One region of the Mesorhizobium sp. M0633 genome, then DNA from elsewhere that is predicted to be linked to it. Evidence: predicted binding sites of a transcription regulator. Region 1 holds the regulator's gene; the other holds the start of a gene.
What was found. The regulator PhoB, encoded in region 1, activates phosphate uptake and scavenging genes when phosphate is short. The targets are predictions, from matches to a motif close to TGTCATNNANCTGTCAT.
Positions count from the first base shown of each region.

Region 2: NKI47_RS28370 (alkaline phosphatase D family protein) is a predicted target of PhoB. The motif match lies at 2,084-2,100, and genes of this name have one in related genera.

Region 1 covers NZ_JAMYQC010000008.1:69,118-72,791, reverse strand. Annotated here, with positions in the region: gene pstB (phosphate ABC transporter ATP-binding protein PstB) at 1-652, shown strand, start outside; gene phoU (phosphate signaling complex protein PhoU) at 685-1,392, shown strand; gene phoB (phosphate regulon transcriptional regulator PhoB) at 1,409-2,098, shown strand; gene NKI47_RS10705 (ROK family protein) at 2,108-3,352, opposite strand; gene xylF (D-xylose ABC transporter substrate-binding protein) at 3,639-3,674, shown strand, end outside.
Region 2 covers NZ_JAMYQC010000035.1:62,737-66,410, forward strand. Annotated here, with positions in the region: gene NKI47_RS28365 (hypothetical protein) at 109-390, shown strand; gene NKI47_RS28370 (alkaline phosphatase D family protein) at 437-2,011, opposite strand; gene NKI47_RS28375 (MFS transporter) at 2,301-3,584, opposite strand; gene NKI47_RS28380 (TetR/AcrR family transcriptional regulator) at 3,667-3,674, shown strand, end outside.

The DNA of each region.
Region 1 (3,674 bases):
CATCGGCCCTTCGGGGTGCGGGAAATCGACGCTGCTGCGTGTGTTCAACCGCATCTATGAGCTCTACCCAAAACAGACGGCCGAGGGCCAGGTGCTGCTCGACGGCAAGAACATTCTCGACCGGTCGCAGGATCTCAACCTCCTCAGGACCAAGATCGGCATGGTGTTCCAGAAGCCGACGCCGTTCCCGATGTCGATCTACGAGAACATCGCCTTCGGCGTCAGGCTCTACGAGAACCTCGGCAAGTCCGAGATGGACGGCCGCGTCGAACAGGCGTTGAAGCGCGCCGCGCTGTGGAGCGAGGTCAAGGACAAGCTCAACGCCAGCGGCTTGAGCCTGTCCGGCGGCCAGCAGCAGCGGCTCTGTATCGCCCGCACCGTGGCCGTGAAGCCGGAAGTCATTCTGCTCGACGAACCGGCTTCGGCCCTCGACCCGCTGTCGACTGCCAAGATCGAGGAACTGATCGACGAATTGCAAGCCGACTATACGATCGTCATCGTCACCCACAACATGCAGCAGGCGGCGCGCGTGTCGCGCCAGACCGCCTTCATGTATCTGGGTGAACTGGTCGAGTTCGACCGGACCGAGAAGATCTTCACGTCGCCCCGCGAGAAGCGCACGCAGGACTACATCACTGGCCGCTTCGGCTGAGCCGTTCCGATCATGCATATGAGGACAGGACCATGGGCGAACACACAGTCGCTTCTTTCGACGAGGATCTCGAGCAGATCAGCAAGCTGATCCGCGACATGGCCGACCTCGCCGGTTCGATGGTCGGCGGGGCGACCAAGGCCCTGTTGAATTCCGACAACGTGCTGGCGCAACGCGTCGTTTCCGACGACGCCATCATGGATGCGCGTCAACGCGAACTGGACGACCGCGCCATCACCCTGATCGCCAAACGCCAGCCGATGGCCCACGATCTTCGCCATGTGGTCGGAGCGATCCGCATGGCGGGCGACCTCGAACGCATCGGCGACCTTGCCAAGAATATCGCCAAGCGCGTGAGTGCGGTCGGCCTCAGCGCCACGCCGCGGGACCTGTCGCATTCCATCGACGCGATGGCGCAGCTGGTTCTCATCCAGGTGCAGGGTGTCATCGAGGAATATGCTGCAGGCGATGCGGCCGCGTTGGCCAAGCTGCGTGCCGCCGACGAGCGCATCGACGTCAAATACACGTCCGTGTTCCGCGAGCTGTTGACCTACATGATGGAAGATCCGCGCAACATCACCGCTTGCACGCACCTGCTGTTCTGCGCCAAGAATCTGGAGCGGATCGGCGACCATGTCACCAACATCGCCGAAAATGCGTATTATGTGCTGACCGGCGAGCAATTGCCGGTCAATCGTCCGAAGCAGGACGAAACGACAATGTCCGCACCGGTGACATGATGGGGGTGCCCAGCCGATGATCGCACCACGCATAATGGTGGTGGAGGACGAGGAGCCATTGGGTGTGCTGCTCCGCTACAATCTCGAATCCGAAGGCTACCAGGTCGAGGTGGTGACACGCGGCGACGAAGCCGAGATCCGTTTGCAGGAGAATGTGCCCGACCTTTTGGTGCTCGACTGGATGATACCAGCGGTTTCCGGCATCGAGCTCTGTCGTCGGTTGCGGGTGCGCCCCGAAACCGAGCGGCTGCCGATCATCATGCTGACCGCGCGCGGCGAGGAGAGCGACCGGGTGCGCGGGCTTTCGACCGGCGCCGACGACTATCTGGTCAAACCGTTTTCGACACCGGAATTCATGGCCAGGGTCAAGGCGCTGCTGCGGCGCGCCAAGCCGGAAGTGCTGTCCAGCGTGCTGAAGGTCGGCGACATCGTGCTCGATCGCGAATCGCACAGGGTCTATCGCAAGAAGAGCGAAATCAGGCTCGGGCCGACCGAATTCCGGCTGCTCGAGTTCATGATGCGGCATCCGGGCCGTGTCTTCTCGCGCAGCCAGTTACTCGATAATGTCTGGGGCGAGACAATCTACATCGACGAACGCACCGTCGACGTGCATGTCGGGCGGCTGCGCAAAGCCGTCAACAACGGCCGGATGCCGGATGTCATCCGCACCATCCGCGGTGCCGGCTATGCGATCAGGGAAGATTGACCCGCCTGGTCAGGCTACGTTCTTTCTGACGCTGGGCCTCATTTGCGCGCCCGGCGCGAAAATCTCCTGGTCGACGAAGCTTAGCGCCCGCATCGCGCAGCCTTCGCGGATCAGCGGCAATTCGTTCGGCTCTGTATCGAAGGAGATCGAGCCCGAATGCTGGCCGCCGGCGGTCTGGGCGATTGCCTTCCGCAAGGCCGGCTCGATCAGATCGAAGGCGGCGGCACTGGCGCCGACCATCGCGACCGGTGCCGGATCGATCAGCGCGAACAGCGAGCCGAGACCGAAACCCAGCGCTTCGCCGGCCTTGCGGTAGGCCTCGCGTTCCGGCCCATCTTTCTCGCGCGCCCGGGCCGCCAGTGCTCGCATGTCGGCGTCGCTGACGTCGGCGATCGGTTCGCTTTCTTCGCTCATCTGCCTGGCGTTGCGCCAGATGGCGTAGTTGCCGGCATAGGCCTCGATGCAGCCGCGCCGCCCGCAACGGCAGAGCGCGCCGCCCGGACGATGGATCATGTGGCCAAATTCGCCACCCGAGGAATGCGTCCCGGTGAACAGTTCGCCCTTCAGCACCAGCCCCATGCCGATGCCATGCGAAAGCAGGATGGCGATGAAGTCGTCGCGATAGCGATCCGGATTGCGCCAGCGCAAAGCCACCGCCATCATGTTGCAGTCGTTCTCCACCGTTGCCGGGATGCCGAATTCGTCCTCCAGCATGTCGGCAAAGGCGATGTCGGTCTGCGGCGTGATCGGCGACCACAGCATGGCGCGTGCAGGGGAGTCGGTAATGCCCTGAATCGCCAGGGCGATGCGGGCGACACTGCGGACGTCAAGGTCTGGATCCTGCAGCCGGCGCCGGACGATGGCCATGCATTCACGGATCAGCTCGTCGCGCGGCATGGTCAGCGTGTCCAGCCGGCGCTGTTCCTCGGCGACCACCTGTCCCGTATAGTCGATAATGGCGGCCGACAGGAAATTCAGCGACAACACCACGGTCAGCACCGCCGCCGCTTCCGGGTTGAGGGCGAGGCCGACCTGCGGACGACCGCGTTTCAACGAAACGGGCTCACTTGCCTTGCTCTCGGCGAGGATGCCTTCCCGTATCAGGTCGGAAGAGATCGCCGATATGGTCGAATGACTGAGGCCGGTAGTAGCTGCGATCTCAGTACGCGATGGCTGGCCGGCCCGGCGCACCGCCGAGATCACCATCGCCCGGTTGCGCCGGCGCAAATCGTCATGGCGGATTCCGACCGACATTGTTTTGCTTTCCTCCCGGTTGCGGCGGCCGCTCATGAACCGGAAGCCGTCGGTAATGTCCGACAAATAGTGTCGGACGCAGGCAAATAGTGTCAGATGCAGGTTGCGCTGTCATCGTTTATTCCGACGCTCGAAAAAACTCGCAGAGTCATCAAAATCCATCAGAATCGATGTTGACAGCAGCCGGAGATCGGGCCAGTATTTTTTCGAGGCTCGAAAAAATTAGAGCTTCTAAGCTGGTCTTTGAGCCAATTGGTCACGCCGTACGCGGCGCAGGGAGGATATGATGAAGAAATTCACGACCGCCATTCTGGCGGGTGTC
Region 2 (3,674 bases), on a different contig from region 1:
AAGAGGAGGCGAGCCACCAAATAAAGTCACCAAATCTTAAATGTCTTGGTGTGAAGTGGAATTATTAACCAAGGCGGAACCTTTCATGGTCCGGACAGTTCGAATTTCATGATCGAGATAGGCATCAAACTCCGGCCGATTTTGGCATGTACCGCGCTCGCCGTCCTCCTCGCGGCCGGCGCGGCGCAGTCGGCGGCGTCGTTCAAGGAGACGCGGTCTGCTTTGCCGTCCGACAAGCCGTCGGCGGAGCAGCTTTTTGCCGATGCTCCCGATGGCGTCGATCCGGTGGTGACCGGGCCGGTCAGCGCCGCCTTCAAGCAGCGGCAGCAAAATGCCGGATGCGACAGCGCCGTCTGGCCCAACATTCCCGTCGTCTGCTATCCCGATTGATATACGTCCTACCCTCGGGCTGGCCCGAGGGTAGTGGCGCCGTCGCTCACGCCGACCGCACCGGATCGAGCGTGACCTTGTAGAGTTCGCTGTCGTCGCGATCCATCAGCCGCACCGTCAACTGCTCGGTGGCGCCATCGATTTCGACGAGCCCGAAGAACTGCAGGCCGGCCGAAGGCGCCAGGTTTTGACCCTGTTCGGCAGTTGGTGCCTTTATGAACTTCAGCTCCGGGCCGAATGTCATATCGAAACCATTAGGCCCGAACGTGCCGGAATGGATCGGACCCGAAACGAATTCCCAAAACGGATTGAAGTCCTGGAACTGCGCCTTGTCCGGATTGTAGTAATGCGCGGCTGTGTAATGCACGTCTGCGGTGAGCCAGACAGTGTTGCTGATACCCGCATTCTTTATATAGCGAAGAAGGTCGGCAATTTCCAGCTCACGCCCTTTGGCCGGGCCATTGTCGCCATTGCTGACCGCCTCGGCCCCTACCTTCTTGGTGCCGTCGTTCCAGACGACGAGGCCGAGCGGCATGTCGGCGGCGATGATTTTCCAGGTTGCGTTGGAATTCGCCAGTTCACGCTTCAGCCACTTGATCTGCTGTTCACCGAGGATGCGCGATTGCGGCGTCATCGTCTCCTGCATATCCGGACCGTTGGGGCCGCGGTAGGAACGCATGTCGAGGAAGAACACGTCGAGCAGCGGACCATAGGCGATCTTGCGGTAGACGCGGCCCGGCTCCGACGGCTCGTAACGGATCGTCGTCATTTCGTGGAAGGCGCGCGCCGCACGTGCCGCCAGCACATGGATGGATTTTTCAGTGTAGCGATCGTCGGCGCTCAGGTCCTTCGATTCCGACCAGTTGTTCAGCACCTCGTGGTCATCCCACTGATAGAAGGTCGGGCAGATGGCGCTGAGCGCCAGCACATGCCTGTCCATCATGTTGTATTTCCACTGCGCCCGGTATTCGTCCAGCGTCTCGGCAACCTTGCGCTTCTCGTCGATCAGCACTTTGTTTTTCCACTTGCCGCCGTTGGGCAGGTCGACCTCGTCCTTCATCGCACCATCGGCATAGATCGTATCGCCCGAATGCAGGAAGAAGTCGGGCGTGTGCTTGGCAATGGTGGCGTAGGTCTTCATGCCGGTCTCGTCGATGCCCCAACCTTGGCCGGCGGTGTCGCCCGACCAGGCAAAGCGAATGTCGCGCTTCGAGGCAGGTGCCGTGCGAAAGCGGCCGACGACCGGCTCGGAAACGGCGTTGATGTCGGCAAGATCGGCCGCGACCATGCGGTAGAAGATGTCCTGGTCGGAGGCGAGATCGGTAAGCAGCCGCTTCACCGTATAATCGCTGGCCGGCGAGGTATCGAGCGGCGCCAGGCGGACGGCATTGGTGAAGCTTTCGGTCGGCGACACCTCGAACATGACGCGTGACGGCCGGTCGGTGCGTGTCCAGACCATGCCGCTGGTGGCGTCGACGTCGCCGGACTGGATGCCATGGGTGAACGCCGGGCGCTGATTGGCGCGCGAGTAATAGGGAAGGGCGAGGCCCGAGGCGCCGACCAGGCCAACGGCGCTGGCCGACGTGACGAAAGCGCGCCGCGTCATCGAAATCTTGTTCATGGCTGTCTCCTGGATGGCATTGAACGTCGCCGCCAAGCTCCAGCTTCAATGTTTCAGGCACATTTCGAAACGATGAAGGTTTCGTAACAGTGAACAGGCTGGCGAATCTCCCTCCTTGAGGCTCCTTGAGGGGGGGAGATGTCGCCGAAGGCGACAGAAGGGGGTCGTCTCGCATGGAGCACCGACCTCTTGCGCCTGCGATAAGGAGCCGAGCCCGGTTGGACCGACCCCCTCAGGCTGCTTCCCGGCCATCTCCCCGTCGGGGAGATTAGCGCTCAGCCGTCGCAGCTCAAGCCGCCTGCGGTTCCGGATCAAAGGCCGGGCGGGTGGTGTTGATCAGCAGCGAGATGCAGGCGGCGGCTATTGCCGTCATGCCGGCAATCAGAAAGGCAAGCTCGTAATTGCCTTGCAGCTCGCGCATAGTGCCGCCGAAAAAGGCCGCCGTTGCCGCACCCACCTGATGGCCGGCGACGATCCAGCCGAAGACGATCGGCCCGCTGCGGTCGCCGAACGCCTCGTTGGAAAGCCTGAGCGTCGGCGGCACCGTGGCGATCCAGTCCAGTCCGTAAAACACGGCGAAGATGATCAGGCTGGTCGCCGAGAAGCCGGAATAGGGCAAATAGATCAGCGACAGGCCGCGAATACCGTAATAGACGCCGAGCAGCTTGCGAGGGTCGAAACGGTCGGTGAGCCAGCCCGACAGCGTCGTGCCGATAAGATCGAAGATGCCCATCATCGAGAGCAGGCCTGCAGCCTGCACTTCGCCAATGCCCATATCGCCGCAAAAGGCGATCAGGTGCGTGCCGACCAACCCGTTGGTGGTGAAGCCGCAAACGAAGAAGGTGGCGAACAGATACCAAAAGACGCGCGTGCCGGCGGCGCGGCGCAACGTGCTCAGCGTCTGGGTGAGGAAATTGCCTTGCGAGGCCGGTGGCACCGGCGGCACGTCGTCGGCCTCGGCACCGTAACGCACCATCCCGATCGCGGCTGGCCGCTCCGGCACCAGCATATAAACCAGCGGCACCAAGGCGGCGGTGGCCACGGCGATGGCAATGGCGACCGGCTTCCAGCCGCCCGACTGGGCGAGCGAGGCGAGCAGCGGCAGGAAGACCAGCAGCCCGGTGGCACTGGATGCCGACATCAGTCCCATCACCAAGCCGCGATTGGTCTTGAACCAGCGGTTGACGATGGTCGCGCCGAGCACGGTGGCGACGGCACCCGAGCTGACGCCGGAAAACACGCCCCAGGTGAGGAGCAGATGCCACGGTTTGGTCATTAACAGGCTGAGCGCGGTCGATCCCGACATCAACAGCAGCGCGGCAAGCAAGGTGCGGCGCAGCCCGATCCGCTCCATCAGCGCCGCGGCAAACGGCCCGGTCAGGCCATAGAGGAAGATGCCGGTGGCCGCCGCCAGCGACACCACGTCGCGCCGCCAGCCGAAACTGTTCTCCAGCGGCAGCATCATGACTGCCGGCGCCGAACGCAGGCCCGCTGCGATCAGCAGGCAGAGGAAGATGACGGCGACCACGACGAAAGCGTAGCGCTGGCCAAACGGGCGGGATTGAGCTATCATGTTACTGACCGGTACGTTGCGGGAGCGCGAAACATACGTACCGACCGGTAACATTGTCAACCAGCTAACCGGCAGACCAGGCATGAAAAG